2 regions of the Pseudochelatococcus sp. G4_1912 genome follow, and region 2 is predicted to be linked to the other one. Evidence: predicted binding sites of a transcription regulator. Region 2 holds the regulator's gene; the other holds the start of a gene.
What was found. The regulator LexA, encoded in region 2, represses DNA repair genes until DNA is damaged. The targets are predictions, from matches to a motif close to TGTTCNNNNTGTGTTCNG.

Region 1 (12,091 bases), on a different contig from region 2:
GATGGGCGCGCCTGAAGTTATCATCACGCGCGCACTCAAGCGGGATGGTGCGCCGACCGTGCCTTCGCGGTTTCTGCAACGCATGAAAGCGCTTGCAGGCGAAGACATGTGGGGAAAGGTTGCAGATGCTGGAGCGCGGTTTATTGCGCTGGCGCATGCAGTTGATAGACCGCAGCCATCGGCTCCGATCAGCCGCCCCAAACCCAAGCCGCCAAGAGCATTATTGCCTAAGGGGCTAAGCGTTACGGCAATCGAGACTTTGGTGCGTGATCCTTATGCGGTTTATGCGCGTCATGTTCTGAAGCTCGATCCATTAGAGGGTATTGCGGTGCCTCCTGGTGCAGCTGACAGGGGCACGTTGGTGCATGCAGCATTGGGAAATTTCAGTGCTGCATGGCCAACACTTCTGCCTGAAAATGCGCTGGAAGAGGTGATGCGTTTTGGGCGAGAGGCTTTTGCACCCTTGGCGGTCTATCCGGATATTGCCGTGCTGTGGTGGCCCCGCTTTGAGCAACTTGCCCGTGCTTTTGTCGATTGGGAAATACTGCGACGCGGCGATATCCGCCGGGTGCATGCGGAAGTCTCTGGGCGGATAGAGATCCCACTGCCGGATGGCACAAGCTTTGCCCTTTCAGCGCGTGCAGATCGCATTGAAGAAGGTGATAAAGATACCGTTATCGTCGATTTTAAAACAGGGCTACCACCATCGCCGAAGCAGATTTTTGCAGGCTTTGCCCCGCAAATGACGCTTGAAGCGGCCATGCTGAAACGTGGCGCATTTCGCGAAATTGCAGCGGCTCCTGCGCCTCGGTTGCTTTATATACATGCCACCGGCGGCCGCGATCCGCTGACTGAAAAGCCCGTCACATCGCCTCGTGGTGAAGCACGTACGGTTGAGCAGATTGTGGAGGAGCATTTCAGCGGCCTTCAAGCGTTGCTCGCCCGTTATTACACGGGCAAGACAGGCTTTTCTTCGCGTCCGTTCGCTCAGTTCGCCAAGCGTGAGGGGCCTTATGATCATCTGGCCCGTGTGCGCGAATGGTCTGTTACTGCCGGTGAAGGGGATGAGACATGAGCGGTATCGTCGTTCCCGCCAAAACCGGTCATGATCAACGTCGTGCTGCTGATCCTTCTGCTTCGGCATGGGTATCGGCCAATGCCGGCTCTGGCAAAACCAAGGTGCTGGCGGATAGGGTGTTGCGGCTGCTCCTGGATGGTGTTGATCCAGCGCGGATACTTTGCCTCACCTTTACCAAAGCTGCTGCAGCAAACATGTCGAACCGCGTGTTTGACGAATTGGGCGCATGGGTCGCGCTTGATGATGCAACCCTTGCTCGCAAGCTTGAAGCACTGGATGGTGCGTCTTCCTCTCCAAAACGAATTGCCATTGCGCGTCGGTTGTTTGCGCGTGCGGTTGAAACGCCGGGCGGTTTGAAAATTGAGACGATCCACGCATTCTGCGAACGGCTGCTGCATCTTTTCCCATTCGAGGCCAACGTACCCGCACGTTTTGAGGTGCTGGATGAGGCTCAATCGCAGGAATTGCTGGAGCAGGCCACCCGTGAGGTATTGATCGGTGCGTCCCTTGGGCGTGATCCACTTGTTGCGCAATGCCTGACCTATCTCGCTCATGAGGCTGGTGATGATACAGTCAACAAGGTGTTGCGGGCGGCATTGCGACATAAGCCATTTCTGCGCGATTACGCGCGTGGGGCGGAGGGGCTGACGCGTGTCCTTGATGCATTTGGCGCTTCATGCGGGCTAGGTGTTGCTGAAACCCCAGCCTATCTGCGCCGTATTGTGGTTGAGGGGGGCATTCAAGCGCAGGAATGGCCTGGCATCGCAACTGAGCTTGATAACGGCAGCAAAACAGACAAGGCGAAAGCAGAAGCGCTACGGGCAGCATACGCAGCCACCCGTGAGGAAGAGCGTTTCATTTTATATCGCGATATCTTTTTCACGCAGACGGGATCGCCGCTCAAAAGTATGGCGACTAAAGCCATCGATGTTTCACTCGCGGAGCGTCTTCTTGAAGAGCAGGACCGCGTGGTGTCCGTGCTTGAGCGCCTAAAGGTTGCTGAAGCAATTGCGCGCACAAAGGCTTTGTTTACGCTCGCAGATGCCGTTTTTGGCCGCCTGGAAGCCTTGAAGAATGCCCGAGGTGCGCTTGATTTTGATGATCTGATCGCTCGCACCGTCTCTCTCCTGCAGCGGGCTGATGCAGCCTGGATTCTCTACAAGCTGGATGCGGGTATTGACCACGTGCTGGTGGATGAGGCGCAGGATACATCGCCCGATCAATGGATTATTCTTAAAACGCTGGTTGAGGAGTTTGCCGCTGGAGAGGGCGCTTTTCCGCGTCGGCGCACGTTGTTCGCGGTGGGGGATCCCAAGCAATCTATTTACGGTTTTCAGGGCGCTGCTCCTTATGAATTTGAAGCAAGCGGGCGCCACTTCCGCAATAGAACTGTCGCTGCCGACATGCGCTTTGAGGATGTGCAGCTAACGGTATCCTTCCGTTCTGCGCCGGAAATTCTTTCCGCTGTTGATGCCGTTTTCGCTTTGCCTGCTCATCGTAAAGGCCTCTCGTTCGATGATGGCGCGAGCGGACCAGTCCATGAAAGCGCGCGTCCTTCATCGCCCGGTGTGGTTGAGGTTTGGCCAACAGAATGGAAAGTAAAAGCCGTCGATACTGACGCGTGGAGCCTTCCTGTAGACGAGCCGGAGGCATCGGCGCCAGCTGTGCGCCTTGCCCGCAAGGTCGCCCGGACCATTCGCCGTTGGATGAATATGGGCGATGAAAATGGCCAGCTTATTCAGCCGGGTGAAGTGCTCATTCTGGTGCGCAAGCGGAGTGTTTTCTTCGAGGCAGTTATTCGCGCACTCAAGGATGAGCACGTACCTGTTGCAGGCGCTGATCGCTTGACTGTCGCACAGCATATCGGCGTGCGCGATCTTGTTGCTGCCGGTCGTGCAGCGCTGCAACCATATGACGATCTGACGCTCGCAGCCGCGCTAAAATCCCCGCTTGTGGGGTGGAGCGATGATGATCTCATGCGCATTGCCGCGCCGCGTGCTGAGGGCGTATCGCTTATTGAGGCGATCCACCAGGCAGCCGAGGCCGCAGATGCTGCTGCAGTAACAGCAAGATCAAAACAGGCAGAATGGCGTGAACTGGCTGCTCTGCGCGGTCCGTTCGGCTTCTACGCGACGCTGCTTGGGCCGCTTGGTGGCAGGCGGGCGCTGGTTGCGCGACTGGGGGCGGAAGCGGGCGATGCTATTGATTCATTCCTTGCTCTCGCGCTGGACTATGAGCGCCGTCTGGCACCATCTCTGACGGGGTTTCTGAACGCATTTGAGGGGGCAACGCGCGACATAAAGCGCGATATGGACGATGCCCGCAATGAAGTGCGTGTGATGACTGTCCATGGCGCGAAGGGGCTTGAAGCACCAGTCGTTATCCTTGCAGACGGCGGCGAAAAGCCGGACGGTAGCCATGATCCCTTGCTCATCGAAGTTGCGGTAGAGGTTGAAGGAGAGACGATCAAGATTCCTGTCTGGTCGCCGAGTTCAAAGGCTGATCCGACGCCGGTTGCGGAAGCGCGGGCGCTTTTACGTGAAAAAGCGGCGGAAGAAAATAACCGGCTGCTGTATGTTGCGCTGACGCGTGCCAAAAACAGGCTGATTGTTGCATCTGGTATCAATAAAGAGCCTCCTGGAGCCGATGACTCGATTGCAAATGCGCGCCCTTCTGACGATTGTTGGAGCGGTATGGTCATCAACGGTCTTGAGCAGGCGGTATCGGAGCCAACCGGCACAAAGGGCCGCCTGGTTTGCGTTGATGATGGAGACGGTCGTGAGGTTCTGCGCTGGTTCACGCCAGAGAAATCCCCCGCAATGCCTGCCGTGCCATCATCCTCTATCGCGCCTGTTTTCGAGGCCCCGGTATGGCTGATGCAGCCTGCGCGAACAGAGGCTGAAAGTGCACCGCCTCTGAGGCCATCGAGTGCGCTTTCAGCAGCCGATCAGCCGCATCGCCCGGCGGATGCGCCAATCATTGCAAGCGCGCGTTTACGCGGTCAGCTTGTTCACGCACTGATAGAACGATTGCCCGCATTTGCGCCAGAAGCGCGCGTGCTGGCTGCCAACGGTTTCGTTGCAGCACGTGCGGGGCGTTTGCCGGTGCAGGATCAGCGGCAGATCATCGAAGCAGCAATCGGCGTACTATCCGCGCCCGCTTTGCAGGACTTGTTTGGCCCTCAAAGTCAGGCAGAGGTGGCAGTCGCAGGCAATGTCATCCTGGGTGATGGCACTACGCTGCCAATATCTGGCCGCATCGACAGATTGGCCATTGCTGGTGATGAAGTCCACATTGCGGATTTCAAAAGCGGCACGCCGAGTAATGCTCAACAGCTCACGGGTACAGTACAGCAGGCGCATGTCGCACAGCTCGCGCTCTATTATGCTTTGTTGCGCCAGATCATGCCTGAGAAGCGCATACGCACGTTCCTGATCTATACAGTTGGCCCGACGGTTATAGAGGTGCCTGCTGCCGAACTCGAAACTGCTCTGCAGCAAAAGAACAAGCTGGATGTGTTCCCCGGTGGATATAAAGGCTAAAGCCGCGGCCTGTTGAGAAAATCAGGCCTGCAAATTAGAAGCGCCGCTGCTCTTAATGAGGCAAGCGGCGCTTTATGTTGGCTGGTTTTGGGGTGATTAAACCTTTGAAGGCCCGCGCGTGAACGTCCTTCTGAGTTGTTTTCTGCTCTGTCTAGAGCGCTGGGCGTTCTGCTTTAATTGGTCATGCGGACGGGGACCAGCAATTCGCCATTTTCCCCTTGTTCGAACGCCTGAAGAACCTGAGAGTGCCTGATCGGCTCTCCGGATGTATCGGCTACGAGGTTCTGTTCGGAAACATAGGCGATATATTCGGAATCCGTATTTTCAGCGAACAGATGATAGAAAGGCTGGTTCCTATCAGGGCGCTTGTCTTCAGGAATCGAGAGATACCATTCCTCAGTGTTATTGAAGACGGGATCAACATCAAAAACCACGCCACGGAATGGGTAGATGCGATGCTTGACAACCTGGCCGAGAGAGAACTTTGCACTCCGGGCAGTCGAGAGAGGCAATTTATCCATGTCATGACCTAAAGCGTCATGGTGCATTGCTGTCAAGGGGGCGCCGCGCAGACGTTTCGTTTCGGGGAAGTGTCTCATGACTCAAGCCTCCTATGCATATTTCTCTGCGCACAAATAAAGTGTCTCATAGCCAGGATAAATTGTTAAGCAAAATGCTACGTTCCTACTGGACAGCGAACGCAGAAAGAACATATACTGATCTTCATGGAACAAAAAGGAGATCGAAAGATGTACAAGGCAGTTGTTACGGATGTCGTCGAACTTGCATCACTGACGCTCTTCATTGCTCTGGTAGGAGTAATCGCGCTCGCTGGTGGTTCAGTGTGAGTCGCTGCAAATTCTTTAGGACGGTGTCAAAACAGGTGCCGTCCGTGATAATGCCTTCTCCTGAGCAGGCATGATTGATTCGAGTGAGGGATAAGATGACCAGTCTGATTGAAGAGGTCGGCTTTGTTCACCTTCACGTTCACTCTTCATACTCACTGCTTGAGGGCGCGCTTACGATCAGCACGTTAGCCAAGCTCGCGCTGGCAGACAAAATGCCAGCCCTGGCGCTGACCGATACCAACAATCTTTTTGGCGGCCTTGAATTTTCAGAAAAGCTATCGCAAGCCGGTATCCAGCCTATCACCGGTTTGCAATTATCAGTGGCGTTCGAGGCGCCTGAGCCAAATGCACGTGCGGTGCAGCGTTTGTTCCCGCATCTGGTGCTTCTGGCGGCAAGTGAGGAAGGGTATTCCAACCTGATGGCGCTAACCAGCGCCGCATTTCTTGGCAACGAACCGGGGCAGGGCGCTCATGGGGCGCATGTCACCATTGAAACCCTCGCTGCACATGCAAGTGGCATCATCGCCTTGACGGGCGGTCCGGGAGGGGCACTCAATAGCGCGATTGTCGTTGGTCGTCCTGAGCTTGCGACATCGCGTTTTTCACAGCTACGAGAGCTGTTTGGTGATCGTCTTTATGTTGAGCTTCAACGGCACGATACACCTGAAGAGGCTTTGACCGAGCCTGAGCTGCTGCGCCTTGCGTATGAACACAGCGTGCCGCTTGTTGCAACGAACGAACCATACTTCGCCAAAGAAGATGATTACGAAGCCCATGATGCACTGCTAGCCATTGCGGATGGACGGCTTGTATCAGACGATCAGCGCCGCCGTATGACATCCACGCGCACATTTAAAACGCGCGCGGAAATGGTTAAGCTGTTTGCCGACGTGCCTGAGGCGGTGCATTCCACGGTAGAGATTGCATTACGGTGTTCTTTCCGCGTGAAGACACGTAAACCTATTCTGCCGCGCTTTACCAAGGCAGATGGCGGGCTGACCTCATCACCTGCAATTGTTGAGGGAGAGACAGAACGGGATTACGAAGCAGAAGAGTTGCGTGCGCAGTCGATAGAGGGGCTTGAGCAACGCCTTGCAGCCCATGGTCCTGCGCCGGGTTTGAGTGTTGAGGATTATCGAAAGAGACTCGACTTCGAGCTTTCTGTGATCGAGCGCATGAAGTTTCCTGGCTACTTTCTGATCGTTGCCGACTTTATCAAATGGGCCAAGCAACATCAAATTCCTGTCGGGCCAGGCCGAGGCTCGGGTGCGGGATCGCTCGTTGCGTATTCGCTCACGATTACCGACCTTGATCCGCTGCGCTTCGGGTTGCTTTTTGAGCGTTTTCTAAATCCTGACCGCGTGTCGATGCCCGACTTTGATATCGATTTCTGTCAGGATCGGCGAGAAGAGGTTATTGGCTACGTCCAGCAGCGCTATGGTGAGGAGAGGGTCGCGCAGATCATCACCTTCGGAACCTTGCAGGCGCGTGGTGTTATGCGAGATGTGGGGCGTGTGCTGGAGATGCCCTACGGGCAGGTTGACAAGCTGACGAAGCTTGTCCCGCAAAATCCGGCTAATCCTGTCACACTCGCTCGCGCAATCGAGGATGAGCCCAAGCTGAAGGCCGCTGGCGAAGAAGAGCCGGTTGTCGGGCGCATGTTGGCGATTGCGAAAAAGCTTGAAGGACTGCATCGCCATGCGTCAACCCACGCGGCAGGTGTGGTAATTGGTGATCGGCCGCTTGAGCAACTGGTGCCGTTGTATCGCGATCCGCGCTCAAACATGCGGGTTACCCAATTCAACATGAAGTGGGTGGAACAGGCGGGGCTCGTCAAGTTCGACTTTCTTGGCTTGAAAACGCTTACCGTTCTCAAGACGGCTGTCGATCACATCCATAAGCGCCAGCCGGATTTCGTGCTGGATCGCATTCCGCTTGATGATGCGCAATCGTTTGCGCAGATGGGGCGAGGTGAGACTGTTGGCGTGTTCCAGGTTGAAAGTGCGGGCATGCGCAAAGCGCTTGTTGACATGCACCCTGACCGTCTGGAGGATCTGATTGCGCTCGTCGCACTCTATCGCCCTGGTCCAATGGCGAATATTCCAGTTTATTGCGATCGCAAAAACGGTCGAGGTGAGCCGGAGAATACCTGGTATCTGCATGAGGCTCTCGCCCCGATCCTGCGTGAGACTTTCGGCATCATCATCTATCAGGAACAGGTGATGCAGGTGGCGCAAACTTTGTCCGGCTATTCGCTGGGTGAAGCAGATCTCTTGCGCCGCGCTATGGGTAAGAAAATCAAAGCGGAGATGGATGCGCAGCGCGCACGCTTCGTGGATGGCGCGACCAAAAACGGCCTTACACAGCAGCTTGCAGATGATATTTTTGATCTTCTAGCCAAGTTTGCCGACTACGGTTTTAACAAGAGCCACGCTGCCGCCTATGCTTTGATTGCTTATCAAACGGGGTATCTGAAGGCAAACTTCCCGGTTGAGTTCATGGCGGCGTCAATGACGCTTGATATGGACAATACCGACAAGCTGGCTGAATTTAGACGTGAAGCACAAAGGCTTGGTATCAAGGTAGAACCGCCTTCGGTGCAGCGTTCCGGTGTGCGCTTTGACGTGGTTTATGACGCCGATGGTACTGGAATTATTCGCTACGCACTGGCTGCAATCAAAGGTGTAGGCGAGCACGCGGTAGCGTCCATCGTTGAGGCGCAGGCAAATGGGCCGTTTAAGGATCTGGGCGATTTTGCACGGCGCATCAATCCGCGTCTTGTGAATAGACGAACACTTGAAGCGCTTATTGCATCGGGTGCTCTCGATGAGATTGAAGCTGATCGCGCCAAAGCTTTTGCGGCCATCGATGCCATCATGGCGTTGGCTAATCAAACAGCTCAGTCAGCAGCAAATGGCCAGACAGATATCTTTGGCATGTCCATGGCCCCTGAACCGTTGCGCGCGCCGGAATATGAACCTTGGTTGTCCTCAGAACGCTTGCAGCGTGAGTATGATGCTGTTGGCTTCTTCCTGTCTGGGCATCCGCTTGATGAATATGGGCCATTGCTCGATAAGTTGCGGGTGCAGAGGTGGGCAGATTTTGCGCGTGGTGTGAAACGGGGGGAGAGCATGGGGCAGCTTGCTGCAACCGTGCTTGACCGTACAGAGCGGCGCACACGCAATGGCACCAAGATGGGCATCATCAACTTTTCCGATCAGAGCGGCCACTTCGAGGCTATTCTGTTTTCTGAAGGGCTTATGCAGTACCGCGAGTTGCTGGAGCCTGGGCAGGCGGTGATGCTGGTGGTGCAGGCATCAAGCGATGGTGATGAGGTGCGTGCCCGCATTCAGCGCGTGGAGCCGCTTGACCAGGCTGTTGCGCGCCATCAGAAGGGCATGCGCATTGTTTTGAACGACACGCGTTCAATTGATATGATCGCCCGCCAACTGAGTTTACATGGTGAAGGCACGGTCTCAATGGTTGTGGATATCGAGGGGCGGCAAGAGGTTGAGCTTGAGTTGCCAGGGCGCTATTCGACAAGCCCACAAATCGCTGGCGCTTTGCGCAACCTGCCGGGAGTTGTCGAAGTAGAGTTGCGTTAGGGCGGATTGCCTTAAATGCTGGAAAATTGCGGTTTCTGACTTGCCATTTTGCAATATCGATAATATAACGCGCGCCATTCCACACGCGGGACGGGCTGTATAGCTTCCGGTGGCCGAGTCGTTCGGCCAGAGTCCCGCGGAGGCTTTAACCGGAGATAGGTTTTAAAATGGCACTTCCTGAATTTTCTATGCGCGAGCTCCTCGAAGCAGGTGCACACTTTGGTCACCAGTCACACCGCTGGAACCCAAAGATGGAGCCCTACATTTTCGGTACGCGCAGCAACATCCACATCATCGATCTCGCTCAGACCGTTCCTGCTCTGCACCGCGCGCTGCAGGCAGTTTCCGATACGGTTGCTGCTGGTGGTCGCGTGCTCTTCGTTGGCACGAAGCGTCAGGCTGCTGATTCGGTTGCTGATGCAGCACGTCGTTCAGCACAGTACTTCGTGAACTCACGTTGGCTCGGTGGCATGCTGACGAACTGGAAGACGATTTCCGGTTCGATCCAGCGTTTGCGTAAGGTTGACGAAATCATCGCTGGCGGCGCTGTTGGTCTGACCAAGAAAGAGCGTCTGATGCTCGCACGTGAGCGCGAGAAGCTTGAACGCGCACTTGGTGGTATTAAGGACATGGGCAGCACGCCTGACCTGCTGTTCGTGATCGACACCAACAAAGAGCAGCTTGCTATCAAGGAAGCTCAGCGTCTTGGTATTCCTGTTGCGGCAATTGTCGATACCAACAGCGATCCAGATGGTATCACGTTCCCGATTCCAGCAAACGACGATGCTGGCCGCGCAATCAAGCTGTACTGCGATCTGATCGCGCGTGCTGCTATTGACGGTATTTCGCGTGGCCATGGCGAACTGGGCGTTGATGTTGGTGCATCTGACGAGCCTTTCGCTGAAGATCTGTCCAATGTTGGCGCTTCTGAAGGTGCTTTCGAGCGTCTTGTTGCACCACGTGGTGCGCCAGATGAGCTGTCGGCGTTGACAGGTGTTGGTCCAGAGCTTGAGAAGAAGCTTAACGATGCTGGCGTGTTCCACTTCTGGCAGCTTGCTGCTTTGACGAACACCGATGTTGCAAAGCTTGATGGCGAGCTCAAGCTCAGCGGTCGTATTGAGCGTGATGGCTGGATCGATCAGGCGCGCGCGCGCCTCTGATTTGAGCAGACCTGAGCAACCGTTCCGGTTCCCAATAGGAATCGGCTAACAAAAACGTTGATTGGTTGGCCCGGTGCTTCTTAGAGGTGCCGGGCCGGCTATATACGTGATATGAGGATAATCATGGCGAACATCACCGCTGCTCTCGTGAAAGAGCTCCGTGAAAAATCCGGCGCCGGCATGCTGGACTGCAAGAACGCGCTGACTGAGACAGGTGGCGACGTTGAAGCTGCGATCGACTGGCTGCGTATGAAGGGCCTTGCCCGCGCTGCAAAGAAGTCGGGCCGTGTTGCAGCTGAGGGCCTTGTTGCTCTCGCGCTCGCTGGCAATAAAGGTGTTGCAGTCGAAGTCAATGCTGAGACCGACTTCGTTGCCCGTAATGACCAGTTCCAGGCTCTGGCACGCACTATTGCTCAGGTCGCTCTTGGCGCAGGCAGTGATGTGGAAGCGATCAAGGCTGCTGCTTATCCGCAGGGTGGTACGGTTGCTGATGCTATCGCCAGCGCGATTGCAACGATTGGCGAGAACATGACGCTGCGTCGTGCAGAGCTTCTCTCTGTTAATGATGGCGTTGTTGCATCGTACGTGCACAACGCTACTGCCGATGGCCTTGGCCGTATCGGTGTGCTGGTTGCTCTTGAGTCAACCGGCAACAAGGATGAGCTTACTGCTCTTGCACGTCAGATTGCTATGCACGTTGCTGCGGCCAACCCTATTGCGCTTGATGCAGCTGGTGTTCCTGCTGAGACGATTGCACGTGAAAAGGCTATCCTGCTGGAGAAGAATGCTGGAAAGCCAGAGCACGTACTTGAGAAGATCGCAGAGAACGGTCTCAAGAGCTACCTCAAGGAAGTAACGCTGGTTGATCAGCTTTTCATTCACGATTCGTCCAAGTCTGTAGCGCAGGCGGTTAAGGAAGCTGAGGGCAAGGTGGGAGCGCCCATTAAGCTTGTTGGCTTTATCCGTTATGGCCTCGGTGACGGTATCGAAAAGGAAGAGACCGACTTCGCTAGTGAAGTAGCGGCCGCAGCTGGTGCGGCCTGATTGTTCCAAAAGGCGGCGCTAAGCGCCGCCTTTTTTTTGAGGCCTGCTTAATTCGTTTTCCGATTCCTGATTGACACATCAGATTTTCAAGATCTCGGCGAATGATAATGCAGCAGGTCTAATGACCTTTACATAAAAGGAGAAGCGGGATGCGATTTAAACGGGTGCTGGTTAAATTGTCAGGTGAGGCTCTTGCGGGCCCCGGCGGCTCTGGGCTGCACGGTGAGACACTGACAGCCATTGCATCCGATATTGCAGCCGCTGCGAATGCGGGCCATGAGATTGCGGTTGTTGTTGGGGGCGGCAACTTTTTTCGCGGTGTACAGGGGCTCAACAAAGGGCTTGATCGTCCTACTGCCGATTCAATTGGCATGCTTGGTACGGTCATGAATGCGCTGGCGCTGGAGCATGCAATTGAAACGGCAGGCGTTACTGCACGAGCTATGTCAGCTGTACCAATGCCATCATTATGTGAGAGCTATGCGCGCAAGCGCGCGCTTGATCATATGGCCCACGGTAAGGTTGTGGTTATAGGTGGTGGTACGAGCAACCCGTATTTCACTACTGATACCGGTGCTGCGCTGCGCGCTGCAGAGCTTGGTTGCCATGCGTTGCTCAAAGGCACAAACGTGGATGGTGTGTATACAGCTGATCCCAAAACAAATCCCGATGCGGCTCGTTATGAACGTCTAACCCACGATGAAGCCATTGGCCGCAATTTAAAGGTGATGGATACCACAGCGTTTGCACTTGCGCGCGAGGCAGGATTGACGGTAGTTGTGTTTTCCGTTTTGGATGTTGGCGCTATTGGTGC
Region 2 (12,091 bases):
CGCAGCAATCATTTCTTCTGTGGAGAAGATTTCCTGATCACCATGGCTCCACCCAAGTCGAACCAGATAGTTGCGCAGAGCTTCAGGCAAATAGCCCATGGCACGATAGGCATCGGCCCCTAAAGCGCCATGTCGCTTCGACAGTTTTGCGCCGTCAGGCCCATGGATTAGAGGAATATGCGCCATTGTAGGCACATTCCACCCGAGCGCTTCATATATATGTTTTTGCCGTGCGGCATTGGTGAGATGGTCATCACCGCGAATGATATGAGTTACGCCCATATCGTGGTCATCTACAACAACCGCGAGCATATAGGTTGGGGTACCGTCAGAGCGTAACAGCACGAGATCGTCGAGGTTTTCGTTCTGCCATGCAACGCGGCCCTGCACTTCATCCTCAATGACGGTTTCACCGGTTTGAGGTGCTTTCAAACGGACAACAGGGCGAACATCTTTGGGGGCCTCGGCCGGATCCCGATCACGCCAGCGCCCGTCATAACGCATGGGCCGACCTTCAGCACGGGCTTGTTCGCGCATGGTTTCGAGCTCTTGCTGCGAAGCGTAGCAATAATAAGCACGGCCACTCGCGAGTAACATTGCAGCTACTTCCTGGTGACGCTCCACACGTGAAAACTGGAATACAGCCTCACCATCCCAATCGAGACCTAACCAGCGCAGGCCATCAAAAATTGCTTCAACGGCGGCCTCAGTTGAACGTTCGCGATCGGTATCCTCGATGCGCAAAAGCATCTTGCCATTATGGTGCTTGGCATAAAGCCAGTTGAAGAGCGCAGTGCGTGCGCCTCCGATGTGCAAATAGCCGGTAGGGGAAGGCGCAAAACGCGTTACGACAGGTGCAGTCATTGCAGCGGATAATCCGAAAACGTTGAGACCAAGGGTGACAAACCATGCCAGTTGCGTCAGTTATGACAGACAATTATGTCAAAACATCCTTGGCGCAAGCATGCGGAATGGCAATAATGGGCGGTGTAGCACGACTTTACGCCGTCGGGTAGAGAGTGAAGCAAGAGATTGCACGGCGAGGGGTGTGGGCAATCGATGATTGGGGCGCGACGGTGGGGCATGACATGGTTAGTTCGTCCATTTGGCTGGGCAAGAATTAGATATGTCGATTTTCATGATTTTTGGTCTCACTGGTATATGCTTATATCACGCTGGTTTCATATCGAGATGGAACGTCGGCGTTTATTTTTATGGCTACCGGTTGCTTATGGTCTGGGCGTAGCTTTTTATTTTTCAGCTGATCGGGAACCATCAATATGGGCCGCCCCTATTGCTGCCATAGCTATGATTTCAATGGCTGTGGCCTTGCGCAACCATTGGCGATACCAGCTTTTCACTTTGTTTATCGGAATGGTGTTTCTAGGTTTTTTCGTGGCTTCATTCCGTACAGAGATGGTGAGGGAACCTGTTCTCGATCATACTATGATTGTGCCGCTACAGGGCTTCGTGCGCTCTGTTGATGAGCGTCTGCAAGGCCCCAGGGCAGTAATTGATGTCATCAAAATGGGTGATTTGCAGCCAGATAAACAGCCTGCCCATGTGCGTGTGAGCTTCCGCAGAGGGAGTGAAGTTGTCCCTGGAACCATAATTTCTACGGTTGCGCGCATGGTCCCGCCGCCAGAACCTGCACGACCTGGTGGGTATGATTTTGCACGTGATGCATTTTTTAATGGTATTGGCGCTGTGGGCTCGGTCAATGGCAAGGTGGAGCTTGCTGCGGATAATCCATATACAGCCAATTACGGTTCGCGACTCATTGCCTGGATTGATTTCCATCGGAATGCGCTTACGCGCCGGATTTTGCAAAGTGCTGGTGGACCAGAAATGCCAGCAACATCAGGTGGGGATCGGCGCAAGGCTATTGCACAGGTGCGAGCGCAGGAAGCCGCTTTCGTAGCTGCCCTTGTGACCGGAAAACGCGGTATGCTTTCGGATGAAACCAATGAGGCGCTGCGAGCAGCGGGCATTTATCATGTGGTTTCTATCGGCGGCTTTCATATGACCCTGGTTGCGGGAACGATTTTCTTTCTAACCCGTGCGCTTCTCGCGCTCGTGCCAGGCTTGGCATTGCTCTATCCCATTCGAAAAATGGCAGCAGTGACAGGTATCATTGGAGCAAGTCTTTATTGCATTTTCTCGGGAGCAGGGATCGATACGCAACGCGCGCTCTTCGTGACTATAATTGTCATGGGCGCGATTCTCGTAGATCGGCCAGCGCTCTCTATGCGCAACCTTGCGCTTTCCGCGCTAGTCTGTCTGACTTTTCAGCCGGAAACCTTGCTTGGGCCAAGCTTCCAGATGTCCTTTGCGGGTGTTGCGGCGCTCATTGCCTTATTTGAACGCTGGGAAAACAATGACTCAGTTGGCGCTATAATGCCTTTACGTGAAGGCGGTAAACTGAATTTGTCTCTCGATGGGTATCCGGGAAGTAAGCTTTATCGGATGATTTTGGCCAGCCTGGCTACAACAATAGTTGCTATGCTCGCGACTGGCCCCTTTAGCACTTATCACTTCCAGACGCTGAACCCATGGGGGTTAGTGGGGAATGCATTTGGTCTGCCATTGGTTGAGCTTTTGGTGATGCCGCTGTCATTCGCCGCTGTTTTGCTTCATCCATTAGGGCTGGATGGTCCGTTTTGGTATCTTGCCGGTCTTGCTTCTGTTCCTGTCCTGGAAGGATCCAGGATCGTCGCAAACTTTGAGGGCTCAAGCGTCGTGGTGCCTGCATTTGGCGCAGGTGTGCTGGCACTTATGGTTCTTGCCCTGTTATGGGGATGTTTGTGGTCAACGCCTTTGCGGTGGCTGGCCGTTTTGCCTGCTGGATTGGGGATAGCGCTCGCTGCAGCACCAGACCGTCCCGACATTCGCATTGATCGCGAGGGGCGGGGAGCAGCTGTGCGTGCGGTAAACGGACGTTTTGTTATTCTGGGCAGACCATCAGGGTTCGTTGTAGAGCAATGGCTACGTGCGGATGGAGATGCCCGACGTGTTAAAGACCCCAGCCTCAAAGAAAATGTTGCATGTGATAAGCTTGGCTGTGTCACAACATTGCACGATGGGCGCAGTATTGCTTTTGCTCTCGATCAACGGGCTGCGGAAGAAGATTGTAAACGCGCCACCATTTTCATAACCCGCTGGCGGACGCCAAAGAACTGTGCCGCAAAGTATATTATTGATCGGAATGATCTTGAGCGATACGGCTCAATCGCTGGTACTTTTAAGGGAGACTCCTTGTTTCTCAAAGGCTTGCGCGATATTAATGTTATCGCGCAAGCCTTTAATAAGAATGATCAAAGCAGCTTTGCTGAAGAGATCGGCAGGCCTTGGAGACGTAACAGCAGTCAGTAGCGGCGCACCAGGCTGATAAGCTTGCCCTGAATGCGCACCCGATCCGGCCCCAGCACACGCGTTTCATAGGCAGGATTAGCTGCTTCTAGAGCAATGGAAGAGCCCCGCTTGCGCAAACGTTTTAACGTGGCTTCTTCATCATCAATAAGTGCGACAATAATATCGCCTGTATCAGCATTATCCTGCTTGCGAAGAATAACCGTATCGCCATCTAGAATACCAGCGTCGATCATGGAATCGCCACGGACCTCAAGTGCAAAATGCTCCCCAGTCGTTAGCAACTCGGGTGGAATGCTAAGAGAATGGCTATTGCTCTGGATAGCGCTGATCGGCGTACCTGCTGAAATTCGTCCCATAACAGGTACCAGAATACCATTCGCATCAGATCCGCTGCTATCACCGCTATAACGCTCGGCTTGTTGCCAATCCACGTTGCCGCGCGTACTGATTGGTGGGCGGCCAAGGCCTCCCTCCACAATACTGGGGCTGAAGCGGGTGCGTTGTGCTGGTACAGTGGGCACCTCAGGCATGCGAATAACTTCAATTGCACGCGCTCTATTAGGCAAACGGCGGATAAAACCGCGTTCTTCCAATGCAATTATCAGGCGGTGAATGCCCGATTTTGAGCGTAGATCGAGTGCATCTTTCATCTCATCGAACGAAGGTGGAACCCCAGATTCCCGCATGCGTTCATGAATAAATCGAAGCAGATCGTGTTGCTTACGCGTCAACATGGTCTACATGTCCTTCCAGGGTCTTTGTCGAGTGAATTTCACATAATTGAATTTTCGAAACGAAGCACGAACACCATATAAGTTCTTTATGTGTTCCGCAAGCGTATCTTCAACAAAGACCCCTAAAAATTCACTTTTTGATAACTTTATTCACTGGTAATGATAAGGAGTGTATAATTCAGGGGATACTATAGCTTTGCGCTTTCGCGAAATCTGTATCACCCTGCATTATCAGTAATATTTCCCTATTTGATGCTCGCGCATACTAACGAGAGGCGGTGGCTGCTTACTATTTATATATCCAGGTCAGACGCAAAGGCAGCGTGTTCTTGAATAAATGAGAAACGGGCCTCTGGCTTATTACCCATTAATCGTTCAACAGCATCGCTTGTTTCGGGCCGCATGTCATCATTGACCACAACGCGCAAGAGCATCCGCTTGCGTGGGTCCATGGTAGTTTCCTTCAATTGTGCCGGCATCATCTCACCGAGACCTTTGAAGCGACCAATCTCTGCTTTCTTTCCCTTGAAGACGGTCTTCATCAGTTCTTGCCGATGCGCATCATCGCGCGCATAGACAGTTTTTCCGCCATGGCTAAGGCGGTATAGCGGGGGCACAGCCAGATAAAGGTGCTTTTCATCGATCAAACGTGGTGTCTGGCGCCAGAAGAACGTGATCAGGAGCGATGCGATATGTGCACCATCGACGTCAGCATCGGTCATGATGATGACCTTATCATAACGTAGATCCGCGCTTTTATAATTTGCGCCTGTGCCACAACCCAAAGCCAGCATCAGATCAGAGATTTGCTGATTTTGGGCTAGTTTATCGCGTCCGGCTGAGGCCACGTTGAGAATTTTTCCGCGCAAAGGCAGGATGGCTTGCGAGGCGCGATCGCGTGCCTGTTTGGCTGATCCACCTGCCGAATCTCCCTCAACAAGAAAAAGCTCAGAACCTGCTGCGCCTGCTTTGGTGCAATCTGCAAGTTTGCCTGGCAGGCGCAAGCGTCGGGTTGCCGTCTTGCGTGCAACTTCCTTCTCCGCCCTTCGACGAAGACGCTCTTCAGCACGCTCTACTGTCCAATCAAGTAGTCGCGATGCTTGCTGCGGAGAGGCCGCGAGCCAGTGATCAAAAGCATCGCGAACGGCGCTTTCAACAATCCGCGCAGCTTCTGTGGTCGCCAGACGATCTTTGGTTTGTCCCTGGAACTCTGGCTCGCGGATAAATACCGACAGCATAGCCGCACATGACACCATAATGTCATCCGCCGTGAGCTGTGCTGCACGCTTGCTCTGGTTCACGCGCTCAGCATGATCGCGCAGTCCACGCAATAAAGCTGTACGCAGGCCTTGTTCATGCGTGCCACCTTCAGGAGTTGGGATTGTGTTACAATAAGACGCTACATGACCATCTTCTTGCACATACCAGGCAATGGCCCACTCTAGTGATCCATGCCCACCTGACTTGGTGCCGTTCGTCGATTTATCAATACGCCCTGAAAAGACGGTATCAACAACCAGTTCGCGTCCCTCAATTTCCTGCGTCAGATAATCCTTCAAGCCACCAGGAAAACGGAATGTAGCTTCAGTGGGCACTTTACTTGCGGCAGTCAACAGTTCTGGCGCACAACGCCAGCGGATTTCGATGCCACCGAACAAAAACGCTTTGGAGCGCGCCATGCGGAAAAGACGACCGGGATCAAATCGTGCATCAACGCCAAAAATCTGAGCATCAGGTTTGAAGCGTACCTTTGTGCCTCGCCGGTTCTGGATGCGTCCTAGCGTTTCAAGTGGTCCTAATGGCAGGCCACGGGAAAACACCTGGCGATATAGAATCTGTCCGCGGGCAACCTCAACTTCCAGCCTTTCAGACAGTGCATTTACCACCGAAACGCCGACGCCATGCAAGCCGCCCGAAGTCTCATATACCTTGGAGTCGAATTTACCGCCCGCATGAAGCGTCGTTAGAATAACTTCAAGCGCTGATTTATCGGGAAACTTGGGATGAGGATCAATCGGAATACCGCGGCCGTTATCAGTCACGCTCAAGAAACCATCCGCCTCAAGCTCGACCTCGATAAAGCCGGCATGACCTGCGACAGCTTCATCCATGGCATTGTCGATGACTTCGGCGAAAAGATGATGCAAGGCCTTTTCATCCGTGCCGCCAATATACATGCCCGGACGGCGCCGCACCGGCTCAAGCCCCTCCAACACCTCGATAGAGGACGCGTCATAAGCGACTTCACCAGTTGCGGGAGAAGCGCTAGACAACGGTGTGCTCGCGCGTGAGGGACGCGTTGTTTCTGCCTTAGAGGGCGCGCTTTTCCTGATGAGTGGCGCTGGAGCGCCTGCTCTGTCATCGCCATCATCAGAGGAGCTGTCTGCAATGCTTGCGGGAATGCTCACAGCTGTGCCTGCGCTGTCTACGGCCGAGCCGAAAAGATCGCTGTCATCTATCATCGTGCTCGCCCAATTTCATCACAATCAACGTCATGCCCATTCATATGCTCAAAGATCAGACGCTGCTATTTGCACCATAGAGGCGCTCTTGTCGATAAGCGCCAACACAAGGTTCGCAAGTTCTGCGTGTTCCGTATGAAAGGATACGCAAAGCTCTCTAACCAACCGTTTCGGCATCCATGAACAATAGCTGCTCACCTACCTTCGAAAAATGCCTCGGTGAATCACCTCAAATACACCGTGAACGGATAGGAAACATGCAGTTGTGAGCGCATATGTCAAGATGAAGATGAATTTTGACGGCATTTGCTTTGCCGCAACATGTTTTTGGGTATGCGCAGATATGGTTGCTGTGAGTGTATTTACAATCACTTCGGCACCTCTCTTTGGTGCGATGGTGGTTATGTGATAGCAGTGAATGCTGAATGTTGTGTGTCGTTCACCGGCCTTAATCTGCGCCTTATCGCGGGTTTCAGCTTTGCGCGACTAATATGCTGGAGTGCAGGTGCCTGTGTCTGACCATCCCCCATGCGATCCGCGCTATAAAGGTGTCGAATCATCGCACACACATAATCCTTCACCTCATGGTTATCCATTGCCGCATAAAGAACCGCCCATTAACGCACCTGTAGTGATCGTTGCGATTATTCTCATACTTGCTGTAGTGCATGGAATACGGGCTTTCTTGCCTTTCAGTGATGATCTTGATCTTCTGCTTAAGCTTGCATTCATACCCGCGCGGCTCACCGTCTTCATTGACCCGGCTAAGGCACCGGCAATTTTTGAGGCAGCTTTCGTTGTTGGTGGTGAGCATTTGGCGCTTGCGCGCTTCGTTCTGGCAGAAAGAAGCCCCCCATGGGGAGTGCTGACCTATGCTTTCCTGCATGGCTCATGGATGCACCTTGTATTTAACTCCCTATGGCTATTGGCTTTCGGCGCACCTGTTGCACGACGGTTTGGGGCGTGGCGGTTTCTGGCGCTCTTTTTGATTTGCAGTGTCGCTGGTGCGCTATTCTTTTGGATAATGCGCCCGGTTGATGTTGTGCCAATGGTGGGGGCATCTGGCGCTATATCGGGTGTTATGGCAGCAGCCATACGCTTCATCTTTTCCGAAAACGGGCCGGGGGTTTTTGGTCGGGAAAAAGAGAGAGGTCTCTATTCACCCGCACGCCCCCTTATTGAGGTGATCGCGAACAAACAGGCTTTAGGCTTTATCATCGCCTGGTTCGCCATTAATCTGATAACAGGATTTGCCTCGGGCGTTATTGGTATGGAAGGCACCATTGCATGGGAAGCCCATATAGGCGGCTTTTTGGCGGGGCTTATTCTGTTTGTACCACTCGACCCCGTGCCACGCTCTCATAAAGGGTAAGCACGTATCTAGCTTGCCATATGTGAAAGTAGGAGGCACACTCCCTTATGAAAGGCCCGCAGATAAGATGAGGCCATGAAGTTGCGTGACTCTATATGCACGCCAGGGGTCGAGACTGCGACTAATTTGATCAGTGTGATCCATAAGCAGATGACCCATCAACACCTAAGGGGAGGTCATTATGGTTACGGTTGCTTCTATTCTTGCCATCAAGGGGAATGCGGTTTTAACAATTGCTCCGCATCGTACAATGCGCGAAGCCGTTGAAATGCTGGCTGAGCGTGGCGTGGGCGCGCTTGTTGTTACCGGCGTTGATGGGGCGGTGCTGGGCATTTTGTCAGAGCGCGATGCAGTGCGGGTATTGGCCAGTGAGGGTGCGCGAATGCTCGATAGTACAGTTGCACGTATCATGACATCCCGGGTTAAAACCTGTACGCCTTTTGATACGGCTGATGATGTTATGGAAATGATGACAGCAGGTCGTTTTCGCCATGTGCCGGTTATGGAAGGGGGAAAGCTCTCTGGAATCGTCTCGATAGGGGATGTTGTAAAACATCGCTTGGCAGCATTTGAGAGCGAGCATCAGGCTATGCGTGAGTATATCGCGACAGCGTGATGAGCACTCGGCACGTCACCCAGCTTGATGAGTGCTATTCAGTTGGTTTTGAAAATACTCGATCAGGTCCGGGAGGGCACGTTCTGCCGCTTTTTCACCTAAATCAATGATTTCGCCAGCGCGATCGAAATCAAAGAGACCAATGCGTGCAAGACGGGGGGAAACTGTAATATCAGGAGGATCGCCCGCCAAACGTGAGCGCGCGATTCTATCTTGCGTTATATTGAAGGCATCCATCAACACAGTAGCAAGGCCAGGGCCGCGTGCCTGCTGCTTGCCGCGAGCTGAAGGAGCGCCACTCTGGAATGGGGCGAAAAAACGACGACGCATTTTTTCCGAAGGATGGTTTACATGCGTGATGGTATCTTCGCCCTCGTCCGGATCTATCGAGGGGGCAATGGTTGTACGGGCGCGTGGATCGCCATTCAGATTGACCGCCACGACGGTTTCCGCCCCTAATACCCGTGCAGTTGTTACCGGGATCGGATTCACAAGCGCGCCATCCATCAGCCAACGGCCACGCACACGCACTGCATCGAATACACCAGGCAGTGCATAAGAGGCGCGCAGTGCTTCTATTAACGGACCGCGTGTCAGCCAAATTTCGTGGCCAGAACCAAGCTCTGTAGCCACAGCTGCAAAGCGGATAGGTAGTTCTTCGATTTTCAACATGCCCAAATGTTTTTCCAGCAATTTCTGGAGGCGATCACCTCCAAGAAGGCCGGAGCCATTCAGATGGAAATCCATCAAACTTACAATACGCCGCTTCGTGAGTGAGCGGGCAAACTCTTCCAGCTCTTCAAGCTTTCCGGCCGCATAACATCCACCAACAACGGCACCAATGGAGGTGCCCCCGATTACGGTGGGTCGCAGGCCCTCACGCAATAAGAGCTTTAAAACACCGATATGAGCCCAACCACGCGCAGCACCTCCACCGAGTGCCAGGCCAAATCGTGGTACTTCCGTGAATTTTGCGGCAGATCCACCGGAAGCAGAGTGATCAATGGCGATACGCGTGTCCACAACATTGGCGGGTATCTCGTTGACGGCCTCCTGAGATTTGTCAGACTGAGGCTTTGCCATGTTGGCGCTTCCCCCGAAACGAAAGAAATCTCCCAACATGTTAGTTTACTCCACAACAATACCGATGATCTCTAGAATCGGTTCATATTCACGCCATATCGATAACGATTTTTCGTTATGCATATATGTATAAAAGTCCATTACCTTTAATTTTTCGAAAATCAGTGTTTTCGTTTTCCCCTGACTTAATAATCCTCTTATCCTGAAGCATCAAATCTGATGGTCATGCTTTTAGCCTAAGATTCAATGCCTGCTGGTGCATCCTTGCCGATCGGTCCATAAATTTGCAAGCATTGAGACTATTATGCCGCCGTTACGCTTGTGTGAAACTGCTTATAACAGCGAACTTAATCAACATACCGCCTTGTATGTTAACCAATAGCCAAAGGTCATTTGATAAAGATGAGGTGTTATTGGCACCTCAAGGATAAATGAGCCGAGGTGCCATCTGCAAGAAAGTGAGGGTATTTTCTTGGGCAAGGTGGTTTCTGCCACGCCAGAAAATGCTACTAAGACAGGTATGCATAAGAGGCTCTGACTGCGTGATTGAAAAACAACCCTTGCTGCAAGCCGATTTAATCCGTGAGGCCGTTGTTCATCATGCGGTCAAGCGAAGGCCGACTATGAGTCATACACGCGCCTTCAGGGTCTGGCTATTGGCTGGCGTTGCGTTAAATATCCTTGTTTCCGTTGTTATCCTGGGAGCGGGACAGGCCGATGCGCAGATTCTGTCATCCGAGAATGAAGATGTGCAGCAGACAGGGCAATCTCGCCGGTCATTCTTCGGGCGTCTCTATGATCGCCTGATTGGGCGCGAACCTGAGTCCGAAGAGGCTGATCTCATTCCGGTGCCTGATGGGGTGGCTTATAATGTTACCTTTGTTATTCCAGACGATAGTCCAGCCGAAAAGCTTGAAGAAGTTTCAGATCTGGCTCGCCTCAAGAAGCAGTTGCCATCTGGTGCAATGGGTTTAATCGCGCGGGCGAACGCTGATAAGGGCCGTCTGATTTCAGCGCTTGAAGCTTTAGGGTTCTATAATGGAGCCATAGATATAACGATTGCTGGCATAGCCCTCGACAATCCTGCGGTGGCATCTCGCATTGAATCTGCGCGTCGTTCCGGGCCTGTGCCGGTAAAGGTTACAGTTATCCCCGGCGAACAATATGTCTTTGGCAAGTTCGCGCTTATAAATGCTGTGACACGCCAACCGTTGCCATCTCCGGATTGGAGTAAGCTTGGCGTCAAGGCTGGAGATCCGGCTTTAAGCGCTTCTGTACTCAGCGCTGAATCGGCGCTTGTTGGTTTTTTCCGCCAGCAGGGTTATGCCAAGGCACGTGTGCCGGGCCGTCAGGCTACGGTCGATCATTCACGTCATGTTATGGATGTCGTATTCCAGGTTGACGTGGGACCTCTCACAAAATTTGGGCCGGTAACAGTTTCGGGCACAGATAGGCTGGATCCGGATTTCATTACGGCGAGAGTGCCCTTCAAGGAAGGTGAGATATTTTCGCCAGAAGCTGTTGCCCGGCTGCGGCGGGAGCTGAGTAACTATGATGTATTCGATTCTGTACGCATCATTGAGGCAGACCACCTGACAGCCAACGACGAGTTACCAATTGAGGTGCGTGTTGGTGAGCGTCTGCCACGTTTTGTAGGCTTTGGCGCGAAATATTCGACGACTGAAGGCCCTGCTGCCAATGTCTACTGGGGACATCGCAATCTATTCGGTGGCGCTGAGCGATTGCGGCTTGAAGCGCAGGTATCGGGTGCAAATGTCGATACCATTAATGGTCGAACGCGTGCCCGGATCATGGATAAGCTGGGCTATCGCATAGGTGCCAGCTTTCTTAAACCCGGTATCTTTACCGTCAAGGACGATCTCGTTGTTGAGGCTGCCGGCCTGAAAGAAATTACTAAAACCTATACGCGACAGGGTTTTATTGGCTCTCTCGGCATCAAGCGCACATTCTCTGATGAGTTGACGGGGCAGATTGGCATTGATGTTGAGCGCGCCAAATACACTGCTCCTACCAATATGTACTATGACCATAGCGGCTGGTACACGCTGGTGGGCGTGCCAGTGCAGATGAGCTATGATAATACCGGCGATAAACTTAATCCAACCAAGGGCATAAAGCTTTCGGGTAAAGTAACACCTTATCCGTCGTTTCTTGGCTCGACTGTCGATATGACCAAGCTCGACGCCACAGCTTCAGGTTACCTGCCTCTGGATGATGACGCACGCTATGTGCTCGCTGGACGTGTGCGTTTTGGCTCCATCGTTGGCCCTGCACTTGGCGATGTACCGCCACCGCATCGTTTCTTTGCTGGTGGTGGTGGCTCTGTGCGTGGTTATGATTATCAAAGCCTCGGCCCAACCAATGCAGCCGGTGTTGTGATTGGTGGACGTAGTTTGTTCGAAGGTTCTGCTGAAGTGCGGACGAAGATTAC

Region 1: the regulator LexA is predicted to act here: its motif matches at 5,315-5,332, upstream of dnaE (DNA polymerase III subunit alpha).

The regions. Positions count from the first base shown of each region.
Region 1 is NZ_JAZDRL010000001.1:730,790-742,880, reverse strand. It holds gene addB (double-strand break repair protein AddB) at 1-1,075, shown strand, start outside; gene addA (double-strand break repair helicase AddA) at 1,072-4,620, shown strand; gene hspQ (heat shock protein HspQ) at 4,794-5,141, opposite strand; gene dnaE (DNA polymerase III subunit alpha) at 5,564-9,073, shown strand; gene VRZ32_RS03475 (30S ribosomal protein S2) at 9,241-10,233, shown strand; gene tsf (translation elongation factor Ts) at 10,357-11,277, shown strand; gene pyrH (UMP kinase) at 11,427-12,091, shown strand, end outside.
Region 2 is NZ_JAZDRL010000002.1:1,245,785-1,257,875, forward strand. It holds gene gltX (glutamate--tRNA ligase) at 1-864, opposite strand, end outside; gene VRZ32_RS12960 (ComEC/Rec2 family competence protein) at 1,192-3,372, shown strand; gene lexA (transcriptional repressor LexA) at 3,366-4,106, opposite strand; gene parE (DNA topoisomerase IV subunit B) at 4,400-6,568, opposite strand; gene VRZ32_RS12975 (rhomboid family intramembrane serine protease) at 7,080-7,940, shown strand; gene VRZ32_RS12980 (CBS domain-containing protein) at 8,122-8,556, shown strand; gene VRZ32_RS12985 (patatin-like phospholipase family protein) at 8,572-9,639, opposite strand; gene VRZ32_RS12990 (autotransporter assembly complex protein TamA) at 10,263-12,091, shown strand, end outside.